3 regions of the Streptococcus sp. SP8 genome follow, and region 1 is predicted to be linked to each of the others. Evidence: predicted binding sites of a transcription regulator. Region 1 holds the regulator's gene; each other region holds the start of a gene.
What was found. Region 1 encodes Rex, which represses fermentation and respiration genes when NADH is low (regulators of the CRP and FNR family bind a similar motif). Its sites were predicted from a motif close to TTGTGAANTANTTCACAA; they were not measured.
Positions count from the first base shown of each region.

Region 2: the regulator Rex is predicted to act here: its motif matches at 3,219-3,236, upstream of PCY11_RS00030 (formate/nitrite transporter family protein).
Region 3: the regulator Rex is predicted to act here: its motif matches at 2,182-2,199, upstream of adhP (alcohol dehydrogenase AdhP).

Region 1 is NZ_JAQFJL010000001.1:185,404-190,957, reverse strand. It holds gene PCY11_RS00910 (class A sortase) at 1-110, shown strand, start outside; gene PCY11_RS00905 (porphobilinogen deaminase) at 280-558, shown strand; gene radC (DNA repair protein RadC) at 613-1,296, shown strand; gene PCY11_RS00895 (redox-sensing transcriptional repressor Rex) at 1,349-1,996, opposite strand; gene PCY11_RS00890 (DUF4649 family protein) at 2,127-2,342, opposite strand; gene PCY11_RS00885 (DUF1831 domain-containing protein) at 2,344-2,691, opposite strand; gene PCY11_RS00880 (cysteine desulfurase family protein) at 2,701-3,813, opposite strand; gene PCY11_RS00875 (ribose-phosphate diphosphokinase) at 3,823-4,779, opposite strand; gene PCY11_RS00870 (CYTH domain-containing protein) at 4,852-5,409, opposite strand; gene PCY11_RS00865 (GTP pyrophosphokinase family protein) at 5,505-5,554, shown strand, end outside.
Region 2 is NZ_JAQFJL010000001.1:6,882-12,435, reverse strand. It holds gene PCY11_RS00050 (replication initiator protein A) at 70-849, opposite strand; gene PCY11_RS00045 (hypothetical protein) at 846-1,019, opposite strand; gene rplL (50S ribosomal protein L7/L12) at 1,221-1,589, opposite strand; gene rplJ (50S ribosomal protein L10) at 1,665-2,165, opposite strand; ribosomal protein L10 leader region at 2,204-2,338, opposite strand; gene PCY11_RS00030 (formate/nitrite transporter family protein) at 2,400-3,197, opposite strand; gene PCY11_RS00025 (glucosaminidase domain-containing protein) at 3,364-4,068, opposite strand; gene yihA (ribosome biogenesis GTP-binding protein YihA/YsxC) at 4,218-4,820, opposite strand; gene clpX (ATP-dependent Clp protease ATP-binding subunit ClpX) at 4,832-5,554, opposite strand, start outside.
Region 3 is NZ_JAQFJL010000008.1:16,641-22,194, forward strand. It holds gene PCY11_RS06735 (PTS sugar transporter subunit IIB) at 1-722, opposite strand, end outside; gene adhP (alcohol dehydrogenase AdhP) at 1,097-2,119, opposite strand; gene PCY11_RS06745 (Cof-type HAD-IIB family hydrolase) at 2,308-3,120, opposite strand; gene PCY11_RS06750 (NCS2 family permease) at 3,296-4,717, shown strand; gene tsaE (tRNA (adenosine(37)-N6)-threonylcarbamoyltransferase complex ATPase subunit type 1 TsaE) at 5,098-5,553, shown strand; gene PCY11_RS06760 (GNAT family N-acetyltransferase) at 5,546-5,554, shown strand, end outside.

The sequences.
Region 1 (5,554 bases):
CTTACCGAACGATTGTAAAAGGAAACTTGGAAACCTCTGTTGACTATGACAAGGCTCCAAAGGACATCCTGGATTCATTCAGCAAGTCTTATAATCAAATGCAACTCTAAGAAAATAAAGCCCGAGACAGAGATGTCTGGGCTTTTTCTATGTAGGAAGATAGGAGAAATTCTTGTAAAATTGTAAGAGATTGGTAATATAATGTAAGGAACTTGTCATAATATTGAGGGAAAATCAGTATATAATAGAGGAGAAAGAGTATGATAAGGAGGTAGAATAGTGACAAAAGAGCGAATTTATCATCACTTGCATCATTTCTATAATCTCTTAATAAATGATTTTCCACGAAATGGATTAATTACGAAAGGAATCTACGAAGTAGAGCAAGTCTACCAAACCTTAGAAGCCATTCCTCAGAGTCAGGAGTACTTGATCCGCTGTGAAATTCAACAGTTTTTAAAGGAGCTTGAACAAGTTCAAACAGGTTATCAGATCCGCTTTAATAAAGATGAAGCCTTAGTGTTAGATGATTTGAAGCAAGAAATCGCCTGTAAATAATGAAAGGTCGTTATTTTCTCAATTTATTACGAATTAATAAGTGAGGAGGAAATTATGTACGACATATCATTTATTGAACCATCTTTGCTTCCTAGAGAACGTTTGGTTTCTGAAGGGGTAGATAAGCTGAGTCATCAAGAATTGTTATCCATTCTCTTACGGACAGGCAATAAGCAAAAAAGCGTTTATGAGATTGCACAAGGTCTCTTGAGTTCGGTTAATAGTTTAAAGGAGTTAAGTCAATTAACCCTAGAGGAGCTACAGGAAATATCTGGCATTGGCCGGGTGAAGGCCATCGAACTTCAGGCTGTGATTGAGTTTGGACGAAGGATTCATAAAGATGAATTAATGAGTTCTGAACAGATCATGAGCAGCCAGAAATTGGCCCATAAAATACAACAGGAAATCGGCCATAAGAAACAGGAGCACCTAGTTGCCCTCTATTTAAATACGCAGAATGAAATTATTCATCAACAGACCATTTTTATTGGAACCGTGAATAGAAGTATTGCGGAGCCACGTGAAATCCTGCATTATGCCCTAAAACACATGGCAACCTCCATCATCTTGGCTCACAATCATCCATCTGGTGCTGTGTTCCCCAGTAAAAATGATGATGAAGTCACTCAGCGAGTCTTAGAGGCCTGTGAAGTAATGGGGTTGACCCTATTGGATCATTTGATTGTATCCGAAGAAAACTACTATAGTTATCGAGAAGAAACGGATTATTTGGTATAAAAAAGGTTGGAACCTTCTTGTTCCAACCTTTTTGTTGTTGAAGTATAAGTCTTTATTCTTCGTTTTTACGCATAAAATAAAGAAGTGTTTGCAATTCACTAGTAAGATCGACATATTGGACAACAACCTCTTTAGGAACTGTCAGATGGACTGGAGAAAAGCTTAGAATTCCTTTGACACCAGCATCTACTAAAAGACTAGCAACTTCTTGAGCCTTAACACTTGGAACAGTTAGAATGGCTGTTTGAATGCCTTCTTTTTTGAGATTCTCTTTGATCGTAGAAATCCCATAAATGGGGATCCCATCCTTACTTTTGGTATTAATCAGTTCATGATCATCTACATCAAAAGCCATGACAATTTTCATTTTATTTCGCTCATGGAAACGGTAATTAAGAAGGGCGCTTCCCATATTTCCGATCCCAACAATAGCGACATTAGTAATAGCATTGTCATTTAAAAGATCTGCAAAGAAGTTCATCAGTTTTTTTACATCATAACCAAATCCACGTCTTCCCAATTCACCAAAATAAGAAAAATCTCTGCGAACAGTAGCAGAGTCAATCCCAATTGCATCCGCAATTTGCTTGGAATTGGCGCGCTCTATTTTTTCAGAGTTAAAGCGTTTAAAAATGCGGTAGTAGAGCGATAAGCGTTTTGCTGTTGCGCGTGGAATTGGAGTATTTTTATCATGTTTCACAATATCACAACCTTTCCCTCTTATTGTATAGGAAGATTGTGAAAAAATCAACTATCTTGAACGGTTTTTCAAAAATATTTTTGTCTAAAGAAAAAGCTGATGGTGATGGGAGAGTTCCATCACCATCAGCTTAGTTTTCAGCTTGCTCTACCTTTTTCAAAAAAGCATAGAGCCCATCGACTCTCCCCTTATAGGGGAGTTTTTCACCCTTGTATTCAATGGAAACAATTGAGTAAGAGTCAGGCAGGGTTACACAGCCTGAAAATGCTAGGATGCAGGCTGCAAGGTCGGGATAAGTAGTCATTCGTTCTACTTGGTAAGCGTCGATATAAGTTAGGGTTACCATATTAGACCTCTGTTTTGTTGAAAATTTCTCTTTCGACAAGACTATCCATTAGGAAATAAAATTTTTGTTGGATAATGTCATTTTCTGGATTTTTAAAGATATTCACCAGACGAAGTCCAGACTTATCTGTAATATTGATTTTAAAACCTGTGAGGTCTTTGTTGAAGATAATTTTAAGCAAGAAGCCTTCACCGCTATTTGGAACAGCTTCGAGCAAACGATTTAACTCGTAATTTCCAACTTTTGTAACAGCAAATGTATTGTCACGTAAGGTATATTTTTTAACATTTGGGTGTAGACTATAGGTATATTTGCAGTCTTTCAATGAAACACTTGTTTCAAAAGCCATATTGTTCTCCTATGATAAAATTTCTTTAAGTTTTGAGAGGAAGTCTTGAACCTCCTCTACGGTATTGAGTTCTGAAAAACTAATTCGAAGGGATTCTTTTAGGCGTGAGCTATCTTTTCCATAGAGCGCCTCAAGGACATGGCTGGGTTGAACTGTACCGGCGGTACAAGCAGAACCTGTAGAGACAGAAATTCCAGCAAGATCGAGTCGCATCAATAATACATCATTTTGGACACCCGGAAAGCCAAGGTTCCAAACAAATGGAAGATGATCGTCATTCGCATTTACGTAGTAGTCGTAGGCTGCTAAACCATTGACTAGTTCCTGGCCAAGTTTTTGAACCTGGTTGAAATTTTCTTCTTGATGAAGTGTAGCTTGCTGAAGCGCAGTTGCCATCCCGACAATAGAAATGAGATTTTCCGTGCTGGCTCTCATCTTACTTTCCTGATCCCCACCATGGATGAGATTATCAAAGTCTGGGACAGCTGCATAAAGGAAACCAACTCCCTTTGGTCCATGGAATTTGTGGGCAGAAGCACTGAGAAAATCAATTCCCAACTCTTCGGGATAGACAGGGACCTTTCCGATTGCTTGGACAGCATCAACGTGAAAGGCAGCTGGATGATCTTTTAAGAGTTCTCCGATTTCTTTAATCGGTAGAAGATCGCCAGTCTCGTTATTGGCAAACATGGTAGAGACAAGAATAGTATCCGGTCTAAGAGCGGCCTTGATATCACTAGCCAGAATGCGTCCAACTCTTGGTTGGACGATCGTAACTTCAAAACCGAAACGTTCTACAAGATATTCGATGGGTTCTAGAACCGCATGGTGTTCCAAAGCGGTCGTAATGATGTGTTTGCCATCTGCTTGGTGTTTCAAGCAGTAGCCTTTTATAACGGTATTATTACTTTCTGATCCACCTGAAGTGAAGAAAATACGATTTGGAAGAGTATGGAGAGACTGAGCAATCTGCTCGCGAGATTCCCGGAGAAGTTTACTAGCCATCCGTCCATGAGCATGAAGGCTCGATGGATTTCCAAAAGTGGTCTTCATAGTTTCAGACATTTTATCAATGACTTCAGGTAGAAGGGGAGTTGTTGCGGCATTATCAAAATATATCACATTAAGACCTTATTTCTTGTGGTAGGCAAATAGAGGACTAACAGGTTTTCTTTCTTGAATGCGAACAATAGCTTCAGCGATCAGTTCGCTAGCTGTCAGATAGTTAATATTTTTTGGTGTTGGTCCATTTGGAGCAACAGAATCGGTTACTAAGATTTCTTTGATCGGAGCTTGGTCTAATAATTCAACAGCTCCTTTTACAAATAAACCATGGCTTGATACAGCATAAATTTCAGTAGCACCTTCGCGTTTGACGATTTTCGCAGCTTCTGAGAATGTCTTACCAGTATTGAGGATATCGTCAATCAAGATCGCTTTCTTGTCTTTGACATCCCCGATAATATAGCCATAATCACGGTTCGCATCATCTTGCTCGTAATCAATGATCGCAATCGGTGCATCAAGATATTCTGCTAAACTGCGAGCTCGTTTGACACCAGAGTTTTTAGGGCTGACGACTACGACATCAGGACCAGTTAGACCTTTGTTGATGTAGTGTTCTGCAAAAAGTGGAATGGTAAAGAGGTTATCCACGGCAATATCGAAGAAACCTTGGACTTGCACTGCATGGAGATCCAGAGTGACGACACGATCCACCCCAGCTTTGACCAACATATTTGCGACAAGCTTAGCAGTAATTGGTTCGCGAGGAGCAGCAGTCCGGTCTTGGCGAGCATAACCGAAGTAAGGCATGACCACATTGACAGTATTTGCGCTGGCCCGTTGGCAAGCATCCACCATAATTAAGAGTTCCATCAAGTGATTGTTGACAGGGAAACTGGTTGATTGAATGATATAAATATCATATCCACGAACACTTTCCTCAATATTGACTTGGATTTCACCATCTGAGAATTGACGGGATGAAATTTTCCCAAGTGGAACCCCAGCATGATCCGCGATTTTTTGCGCAATCTCTGGATTTGAATTGAGAGAGAAGAGCTTCATATTTTTTTTATCTGACATGTGATTCCAACCTCATTTAGATTTTTGATCTTAACACTATTTTAGCAAAAATTTGCGATAATTTCAGCTATTTTACAATCTTTCCGCCAATCTTGCGATTTTATTTTTTGCAGCTTTGTAGACGATTCCATGCTCTTTGATGAACTGATGGAAATTTTCTTCCTGCTCAGCGGTTTCGACCTCGATTTCTAATTCATAATCTTCAGTGTCTAGATAGAGACTGTGGTCTAGTGCCACCAATCCTGCAGCTGTTTCTTTTTCGAATCGTTCTGTTGTAAGGCTTCCCCAGACAGCGAGTTGCTCAACAGAGATTTCTTTAGAGATTAAGAGGTTTTTGATTTCTCCGTCAGGAAATTCATGTTGCTGGAGGATCGCCTCAGTTTCTTCAGGGCTGAGGTCTTGATTATATTCGAAGTGACCGACTACTTCAGGGACCTTGAGAGTCAATTCAGCCTGATCTGTGAAAGTACGCACCCGCAAAGCCATTTTTTCCTTACGGATGAGCTGATCTGGCGTATCAATATAGTGATTCGTTTGAATAACTAAGGGTGTATCTGTGAAAAGGGAGAGAAGGGACTGGTATTCTTGCTTATTCAACAAGGTTTTATATTCAATTTCTAAATGGTTCATTTTGTCATCCTTTGCTTTTTTTTGAAAGCGATTCATGATATAATAGGAGATGTGTTTATTGTATACAAAAATGGTTCAGATTACAAGGTGGTAGGATGGCAATTGATTGGGAAAACTTCTTAGACCCCTATATCCAAGCAGTTGG
Region 2 (5,554 bases), 180 kb from region 1:
CAATGTACAAAGTGTCACACCACTTGAAATTAAAATAAGAATGGCTAATACCCACTCGATTGGCGACATTTAACCACCTCCTTTTCTAACACGGTTATTCCAAACGGAATATAGGCCGTTAAACACAAATTCAGCAAGCACTTCCGCACGTCTAACAAAGCGGACATTATCTAGAGCATACTGATAGATTCTCTCAAAATCAGTCATAGCAATTTCACTGGCTGTTTCAGAAAAACCTTCTCGTCTAAATTGATCTTGTACCAATCCCCAAATATAATCTTGATCATATTTTGTGACCTTTTCTACTTTTCTTTTCAAGATAGGTTGAGTATACCTCTCCTCCTCATCCTCAATAAATAAAGAATCAGTCTCACTATATTTAGTCTCACTAACTTCAGTCTCACTAGGGGCTGAATGTGAGACGGGGGCCGTTTCATTTTCATCCTGCCCTAGTCTTTTTTTAACACTAGGCCTGTTTGAATTAGCTACTGGGGTAGAAGACAATTCCCCTAAATAAATCTTATTAGCAAGTCTCCCTTTCTCACTTGAAGACTGTTGAACTTCATCAATTAAGTCATATTCTTTAAGAATTTTTTTGATAGACAGTAATTTTGACTTAGAACAACCTAACAACTTCATCAGTTTAGAATTAGAAAATACTAAATAAACCGCCCCTTCTTCATCTATCCAACCACGACTGAGAGATAATTCTAAACGATCTTTTAAAATAGAATAAGCCACCTTTACTTCTAGTTTCATATCCATATATTTTTCATCCTCAAAAAGAATTTTAGGTAATTTATAATACCGTTCTGAAGTATGGTATTGATTTGCGGTAATTCGTTTCATAGAGCTCCTCCTAGTTCTTTGAGTATTAAATCTCCACTTGATTCCAATCGAACCAAGCCACTTTTTTCTAATTCTGCCATAAGAGAGATGGCTTCAACAATATCAATTCCCATTTCACGTACTAAAAATGAAATGACAATATAGCGTGATGATTGTAATTCTTTTGTCATTTTCCCTCCTGAAAATAAAAAAAGGAGAACAATATTCAATTGTTCTCCACGATAAATTTGTTAAAAAGAAAAACCCTGCCAAATTAATTTTTGGTAGGGTTTTTGGTAGGAAACTAAATTAATTTATCAGTTTCTAAAATGTGTTCACGATTCTAAAAGGCTGATACTATAGTATTCCGAATTCTAATTGGTATATGCCTCTTATTTAAGAGTAACTGAAGCTCCAGCTTCTTCCAATTTAGCTTTGATTTCTTCAGCTTCAGCTGTAGCAACACCTTCTTTGATAACACCAGGTGCACCATCAACAAGTTCTTTAGCTTCTTTAAGACCAAGACCAGTGATTTCACGTACAACTTTGATAACGCCGACTTTCTTGTCGCCTGCAGATGTCAATTCGATATCGAATGAATCTTTAGCAGCACCTGCGTCAGCAGCACCAGCTGCAGCAACAGCTACAGGAGCAGCTGCAGTTACACCAAATTCTTCTTCGATAGCTTTTACAAGGTCGTTCAATTCAAGGATTGAAGCTTCTTTAATTTCAGCAATAATGTTTTCAATGTTCAATGCCATTGTTATTTCCTCCAAATAAGTTTTAATTTTATATTTTTATTTTTTTGTAGCTAGGCTACGCTGCGTAGCTTAAGATTAAGCTGCGTCTTCTTTGTTGTCTGCAACCGCTTTGACTGCAAGAGCAACGTTGCGCACTGGCGCTTGAAGTACAGAAAGGAGCATAGAAAGAAGTCCTTCGCGGTTTGGAAGAGTTGCAAGTGCAAGAATCTCTTCTTTAGATGCGACAGCGCCTTCGATTGCACCACCTTTGATTTCAAGTGCTTCAGCGTCTTTTGCAAAATCGTTTAAGATTTTCGCAGGTGCGATAACATCTTCGTTAGAAAATGCTACTGCAGAAGGTCCAACGAATACAGATGCAAGATCTTCAAGACCAGCTTTTTCAGCTGCACGACGCAAGATTGAGTTTTTGATAACTTTAAACTCAACTTCGCTTCCGCGAAGGTTGCGACGGAGAACTGTATCTTGCTCAACTGTCAAACCGCGAGAATCTACAACGACGATTGATGCAGCAGCTTTCATTTTTTCAGCTACTACGTCAACAAGTTCCGCTTTTTTAGCAATAATTGCTTCACTCATTAGTGTGTTCACCTCCGTAATTATTTTGCTTGGGGAATTTTTCCAAAAGAAAAACGCGCCCAAACCTAGACACGAAAGTACAATACGCTTCTTTTAATTGATACGTTTTGTCCTCGGTAGGATCTTTATGAGTCGAGCTCCCCTACTGTCTTAGGCAGTTTTTTCAAACCGTAGATTAGTTTATCATATATAAAAAAAGAATGCAAGTACTTTTGCAAACTTTTTTTATATTTTTTAATCGTTGTAGAGGCTCTTGATATTATTCAACCAAGCATAGGCTAGTCCCATTAAGACTCCTCCTCCTACCCAGTTGGCAAAAAAGGTGACGCTATAATGACGTAAAATATTTAAAAACTCAAAATGTGGCAATTGGCTAGAAACTGAATTAAAGCTCAATAATGAGAAAGAAGCAAAGTTTGCAGCCAAGTGTTCGTTGGTCATAAAGACAAACATATAGATAGCTGAGAGTGCTAAGAGCACCTTGGCTGTTTCATCTTTGAAATATAGATAAGAAAGAATAGCAATATTTACAAAGATATTGGCAATAACGCCTTCAAAGAAAACTACTTGATTGCTACGTTGTAGTTTATTTTCTGCTACCGTGGCTAGGAAACCTTTTGGATCGATATGTGCGAAGGCAGTTGTTTGATTGAAAAGAAAAGCGACGATTAAAGCACCAATTAAATTAAAGAAGGTACAATAAAGAAGAATTTCCAGAGCTTTCTTCCAATGAATCTTCTTTAGATAGGTACCCGCCGTCAAATACATCATATTTGAGGTGGTTAATTCCGCATTTAAAAATAAGAGGTAAACCAAGCCCCAGGCAAAGATGAATGGAAATAGAAAACGACCCAATCCAGGTACAAAGGTATTTAATAAGTCAGCTGCAACTGCTCCGACCGCCGTACTTAAAGTAAGAAATCCTCCAGCAAAAATAGAACGGACTGCATAGCGCGTTTTAGATTTCTGATAGAGATCCTCTTTCTTATTACACGCCGCTCCTACTTTTTGAATGAAATTAGATTCAGACATAATATTCTCCTTATATAATGTTTGTGAATAAAATCATTATATCATAGAGAGAAAAGTTTGAAAAGGTTTTCAGGAAGAATTCTTAACTTTTCATCATATACGTTTTATATCGAATATCAGTGTTTGCTAAAAACAACAAAAAAACAGGCAGATGCCTGTTTTAGTTTTAATAATTCAAACGGTTCGCCCAAGCGATATCCAAATTCAAGATTTCTTGTGAAGTGAACTGTTGACGATATGGATTGTATACCGAACCTGTAATACCACCTTGAACATTTGGTGAATCATATTGAGTCAAATTATAGGTTTCAATGATATTATTGAGCTTTGCGTAGTAGCTAGTATCTGTCGCATAAACACCTGTCAAAGCAGCTGTTGCGTCTTGATAACTTGATGTGTTACTCTTCCAAGCACCTGCAAAATGTCCTTGTTTCAAAACTGCTACATAGTCTTGCAATGATTCATAGTAAGATGGGTATGAACGGAAAGCATCATTAATCGTATACGCGTTTCCAGCACCATCATCTTCCCAAGTTTGCATCACTGCAGATTGCCCAGCATAACTTCCTTTAATTCCAAAAAGGTTGTAATGTGGATAAGAAGCCAAACCAGACTGTCCTGATCCACTTTCCAAGATCGCTTGTGCAATCATAACGGAAGCATAAAGGTCATTCTCTTGACCGAGCTGACGAGCTGACTCACCAATTTGTGAGATGAAAGCTTCAGTAGGGTCTGAATAAGCTTGGTAAGTTCCATCATTAGCACCAACTGATGTGACGTGCTCGCTCATAGCAGCAGCAAATGTCCCCACTGCTAATACAGAAACGAACAAACCAAATAATTTCGTTTTATTCCGTATTTTCTTTTTCATAATACAATTTATCTCCAATTAATTTTTTATCATCTTTTATCTTTATAGAGATTATACCATATAAATAGAAGAAAACAAAGGCACTTATATTACACTTGTATTACAATTGCGAGATAAATCCAAAACAAAAATGACATTTTCATGTCATTTCAATTTATTTCGTAAAACGCATTTTCTAAAATAGCAACCCATGACTTCTCTAATCCTTCCCGGGTTACAGAAGAAAAGACGATAAAGGTGTCAGCTGGATCAAAATCTAGTTTTTTCTTGATGATCGATTCGTGTTTGTTCCATTTTCCACGTGGAATCTTATCTGCCTTGGTAGCAACTAAGATCACAGGAATCTCATAATATTTTAAGAATTCATACATCTGAACATCATCTGCTGAAGGTTCGTGGCGAAAATCGACTAGGCTAACGACTGCTTTTAAATTCTCCCGGCTGGTGAGATATTCTTCGATCATCCGCCCCCACTTCTCGCGCTCTTTTTTAGAGACACGTGCATAGCCATAACCAGGTACGTCTACCAAACGGAGTTTATCATCGATATTGAAGAAATTGAGCAATTGGGTTTTACCTGGTTTCCCAGATGTTCTGGCCAGGTTTTTTCGATTTAAGAGAGTATTAATAAAAGAAGACTTGCCGACATTGGATCGACCGGCAAGTGCAACTTCTGGAATCTCATCTTGAGGATAATGACTCTTATTTGCAGCGCTTAAGAGGATATCCGCATTATGTGTGTTAATTTCCATATTTTATCTTTCTAGGCTGTTTCGAGAATGGGTTTTTCAGTTCCATCTACAGCTTCTTTTGTAATTCGAACAAGTTTGACATCTTCTTGACTTGGAATTTCAAACATGACATCCATCATGGTTTCTTCGATAATCGAACGAAGTCCACGAGCTCCTGTTTTTCTTTCGATGGCTTTATTAGCAATCTCTTGAAGAGCTTCATCATCGAATTCCAATTCAACGTTATCATAAGAGAGCAAGGTTTGGTATTGTTTTACCAAGGCATTGCGTGGCTCTTTCAAGATACGGACAAGGTCGTCAACTGTCAATTGCTCAAGAGCAGCAAAGACTGGAAGACGTCCGATCAATTCTGGGATAATCCCGAATTTTTGAATATCTTCTGCCACGATTTCTTGCATGTAAGAGCTTGATTCATCAATAGCTTTATTGTTTTTACCGAAACCGATGACTTTTTCACCGAGACGTTGCTTGACAATTTCTTCGATCCCGTCAAAAGCCCCACCTACGATGAAGAGAATATTCTTGGTATCCACTTGGATCATCTCTTGTTGTGGGTGTTTACGTCCCCCTTGAGGTGGGACACTAGCGACGGTTCCTTCGATGATCTTTAAGAGGGCTTGTTGTACCCCTTCACCAGAAACGTCACGTGTGATAGAGACATTTTCACTTTTCTTAGCGATCTTATCGATTTCATCGACATAGATAATGCCTCGTTCAGCGCGCTCGATGTTAAA
Region 3 (5,554 bases), on a different contig from region 1:
CCAAAACGTGGATCTTTTGCAACGTCGATCAATTTTTGAATTGGGACAACGTTTGCTTTCACACCATTTGGTGCCGCTTGTTTGATCAATTCCTTACGGAGTTCATCTTTGGCAACAGAATCTGAAGCAACAATGATCCGATCGGCTTTTGAATCAGGTGTCCAAGCAGTTGCGACTTGTCCATGAAGAAGACGTGTATCTAAGCGGGCAAGGTTAATCTTGAGTTTTCCATCTCCGATAACTGTTCCTTCTGGAATAGCAGCTTGGACTACAGGAGCAGCAGCGGCTGTACTAGCTTCTTCAACAGGATTCAATTCTTCTGGAAGGGCTTTGACACCGTCTTTTGCTTCCTTGATGATGTTTGCAGCGACTTGATCAACGCCGGCATTTGCATCCATCAAACGTTCTGTATAAGCTTGAATCAACATCGGAAGGTTCAATCCTGTGATGATCGCAAATTTACGATCTGGATTTTCTCCCATGACGCGACTTGCTTGGTTAAATGGAGAACCACTCCAAAGGTCAGCCAAAACCAAGACTTCATCTTCTGCATCAAATGCGGCAACAGCTGCATTAAATTTAGCATAGAGATCATCCGGGCCTTCACTTGGCATGAACGTAACCACTTGAACTTTCTCTTGATCCCCAAAGATCATCGAGCCGGATTGGTGGATTCCAGCTGCAAATTCACCGTGGCTAGCAATAATGATACCAATACTCATTATTGACATTCCTCCTTATAAAATTTGTTTGACTTTCAGTTTAAGAAAACTTTAAGCTACTTTATTATAAATCGTTTCCACACTTAAGTCAATTTTTCTATCAAAATCTCGATGTAAAAACATTGATTTATTATATTAAACTATCGTTAGATAGAAAAAGAATGCTCTTGAATGCATTTTGTTTATTACTTGTTGATGCTTAAAAAATCAATAATAGATATGTTTTATAGGATTTTGTTCTCAATGAAAAGATTCCGACAATCAAACGATATTCTCGAAAACAAAAATAAATATATAATAAATTGTAAAATAGAGTGATTGAGAGCACTCAAAAAAGACTAGCCCAGTTGGGCTAGTCCTGTAGGTTCAGTTGTTTAGTTTGTAAAGTCAAGTACCATACGTCCTTGAATGGTTCCGGCTTCCATTTCGTCAAAGACTTTGACAGCATCTTCTACTGGACGTTTTTGAACGACAGGGACTACCAAGCCTTCTGCACCAAATTGGAAAGCTTCTTCCAAGTCTTTACGAGTTCCTACAAGAGAACCAATGACTTGGATACCATCTAATACAGTTTTCACAATGCTGAGGTCCATCATTTCAGAAGGAAGACCAACTGCGACAACGCGGCCACCAGCACGAACAGAATCTACTGCTTGGTTGAAAGCTACTTTAGAAACGGCTGTTACGACAGCAGAGTGAGCTCCACCGTTTGTTTTTTCTTTGATCAATCCTGGGACATCTTCGACTTCGCGACCGTTGATGACAAAGTCTGCACCAACTTCTTTCGCCAATTCTAGTTTATCATTGTTGATATCGACAGCGATGACATGTGCGTTGAAGACTTTCTTAGCATATTGAACAGCCAAGTTTCCTAGTCCACCAGCTCCATAGATAACGATCCATTGTCCTGGTTCAGCTTTGGCTTCTTTGATGGCTTTGTAAGTTGTAACACCTGCACACGTAATAGAAGAAGCTTGAGCTGGATCTAATCCTTCCGGTACTTTCACTGCGTAATCTGCAGTAACGATACATTGTTCAGCCATTCCTCCATCAACAGAGTAACCAGCATTTTTTACAGTACGGCAAAGAGTTTCGCGACCAGTTGTACAGTATTCACAAGTTCCACATCCTTCGAAGAACCATGCGACACTGACACGATCCCCAACTTTTAGGCTCTTGACATCTGGAGCAACTTCTTTAACAATACCGATTCCTTCGTGTCCAAGAACACGGCCTGGAACTTTACCGAAGTCCCCGTGAGCAACGTGCAAGTCAGTGTGGCAGACACCACAGTATTCGATTTGAACAAGTGCTTCCCCTGTTTCAAGTGGACGCATGTCTTTGTTTGCAACGATTTCAACACCAGTACCTTCTGGATTTACAACAACAGCTTTCATTTTGTTCCTCCTTAAGTGAACGAGAAGCGATTTAGTTTTTTGAAAGCGCTTCTTTAATAACTATGTTAATAATATCACAAACCAGATGGCAAGGCAATGAAAAAAATGGAAAAATAGGAAGGTATTGATTAACTGATTAAGGATTTAGCTCAGAAAAAGACATGAGGGATAGCTCATGTCTATTAGTATTATAAGAATAATTGAATGAGTTGTCGCGCGACACCATCTTCGTTATTCGTGAAATCTGTGACGGAGTCTGCATAAGGGAGAAGGACGGAGCTGGCATTTTTCATGGCGTATCCATGACCAGCTAGTGCTAGCATGTCGGTATCGTTGTGCTCGTCTCCAAAGGCAATCAAATCCTTCTGATCCATATTGAGTTTATCCAGAAGGTAGGTCAGAGCAGAAGCTTTGGTCACATTTTTTGGATTGCATTCCAGAATATTTAAGGGACCACCCCAAGTATTGATAGACAGATTGTAGTCATAATGCCGATTCATTTCATCTGCCAGAGCATATTTGTCTTCCGCTTTCGTTTGAAAGAGGATACAGTTTGGGTCGCTCGTTACCCGTTCGGGGTTGAATTGATTTTCTGGTTGGAAAGCCTCAATACCGAATAATTTAGGATCTGCGACGTGCTCATTGGGATCGGTAATAAAGAATTTATTGCGGTATTCGCCTGCTATAAAGTCCGCTTGGATGGTGTCTCGGTTGGCGACCATATCTAGCAGGTATTTTTTATCTAAAGTCAAACATTGTTCATCCACCCATTTTTTCTCTGGGAGATGCGTAAGGGAGCCGTTAAAATTGATCATCGGAGTATCTAGCTCTAGTTGTTTGTAGTAGGTATGTGCCATACGGTAGGGGCGGCCTGTTGTAATAATGACTTTATGGCCAAGAGCACTAATTTTTTTAATGGTCTCAATGGTAAAGTCGCTCAATTTGCTTTCGGAATTCAAGAGAGTGCCGTCTAGATCTAGAGCGATCATCTTTTTATGCATATTTCAGTTCCTTTCGAGAAGAATGAGACCATTATATCAGAAAAATCGGAAAAGCGCTCAAAAATCGAGAAGAGAAGCGGGATTTCTTGAAAGACGAAAGATCTTTTGGTAGAATAGATATAACGTTCGCAAATTGATTGGGAGCGAGAATGATGAAAAAGGAGTTTATTCTGAAATGGATAAGTTTTTTAAACTTTCAGAACATGGAACCACTGTTCGGACAGAGGTTCTTGCTGGTTTGACAACCTTTTTTGCGATGAGTTATATCCTCTTCGTAAACCCTCAAATGTTGTCACAAACAGGTATGCCAGCTCAAGGAGTCTTCCTTGCAACGATTATTGGATCCGTTGTCGGGACCTTGATGATGGCTTTTTATGCCAATTTACCTTATGCACAAGCACCTGGGATGGGCTTGAATGCCTTCTTTACCTTTACAGTTGTATTTGGTATGGGATACTCATGGCAGGAAGCTTTGGGAATGGTCTTCATTTGTGGTGTGATTTCATTGATTATCACATTGACAAAAGTTCGGAAGATGATCATCGAATCGATTCCGACTGCTCTTCGCTCTGCTATTTCTGCGGGGATCGGGATTTTCTTGGCCTATGTTGGGATTAAGAATGCAGGATTTTTAAAATTCACGATTGACCCTCATACCTATACAGTGGTTGGAGAAGGAGCAGATAAGGCGAATGCAACGATCTCAGCCAATGCATCTGCTGTTCCTGGATTGGTTGATTTTAACAATCCGTCGGTCCTCTTGGCTCTTGTTGGTCTTGCAATTACTATTTTCTTTGTTGTCAAAGGGATTAAGGGAGGGATTATCCTTTCTATCTTAGTAACGACTGTGCTTGGAATTCTCATCCATGTGGTTGATATCACTAAAATTGACTTTGCAAGTAACCATCTAGGAGCGGCCTTTAATGATTTAGGCACGATCTTTGGTCAAGCTTTGGGATCGAAAGGATTGGGATCTTTGATTTCCAATACGTCTCGTTTGCCTGAGACCTTAATGGCCATCTTAGCCTTCTCCTTGACTGATATTTTTGATACAATCGGAACGTTGATCGGTACGGGTGAAAAAGTTGGGATTGTTGCGACAAATGGGGAAAACCATCAATCAGCGAAATTAGATAAGGCCCTCTATTCAGACCTTGTAGCGACTTCAGTCGGAGCTATTGCAGGAACTTCAAACGTAACGACGTATGTTGAATCTGCAGCTGGTATTGGAGCTGGTGGACGCACTGGTCTGACAGCCTTGGTTGTAGCGATTTGTTTTGCTATTTCAAGTCTCTTTAGTCCTTTGTTGGCGATTGTACCGACCGCTGCTACAGCTCCAATTTTGATTGTTGTTGGGATCATGATGTTGAGTGGCTTGAAAAATATCCATTGGGAAGATATGTCAGAAGCAGTTCCTGCCTTCTTCACCTCTATCTTTATGGGCTTCAGCTACTCGATTACTCAAGGGATCGCTGCTGGATTTATCACCTATAGCTTGGTGAAAGTGGTTAAAGGACAAGCCAAAGAAGTGCACAGCATGATTTGGATCCTAGATGTTCTCTTTATTTTAAACTACGTTAGCATGGCCTTGAATTAAGCATCAGGAAAGTGCCAAAAAGGAATGGGAGTTGTCTCCCATTCCTTTCAGATTGAAGACAAAGTTATACCAAAAACATTCCTTAGGTGAGTACGGACGTCAGCGAACTTCTTTGAAGTTCCATGACTAATTATTGAGCCTAAGGTCTCAATAATTCCGAGTGCCTGAAACGTTATTGTTTCAGGCACTTTTCTCACAGCGGAAAGTTTCATTATTTTCTTAAATCGATTTAAAAATTGGAACTCAAATTTATTTTTTTGCAGAATCACTTAACTTATTTTACTTTAAAATAGTTTGTCTATCTATCTAAAAATCAAACCGGAGTCGAACAATTTCTAAAAGAAAGAGCAGATTTTTAAAAAGTTTGGTATAATAGAGAAATGATTAGTCACAATGAAACGGAGCTGATCGCTCTAGGAAAACAGCTAGGAAAACTCTTAGAAAAGCAAGACGTGATCATCTTATCAGGTGATCTAGGGGCAGGAAAAACGACCTTTACCAAGGGAATTGCAAAGGGGTTAGGGATTGATCAGATGATTAAAAGCCCGACCTATACCATTGTTCGTGAATACGAAGGTCGCTTGCCTTTATACCATTTGGATGTTTACCGGATTGGGAATGATCCAGATTCTATTGATTTAGATGATTTTCTATTTGGAGATGGTGTTACCATTATTGAATGGGGAGAGCTGATTGAGCCTAGTCTCTCGGATGCTTATCTAAAAATTTTTATCCGAAAATTAGAAGATGGGCGAGAGTTAGCTTTTGAAGCTCATGGAGCGCGTGCAGAAGCTTTACTGGCATCCTTTGAGCAGGTGGAAAAAACCGATGACTAAG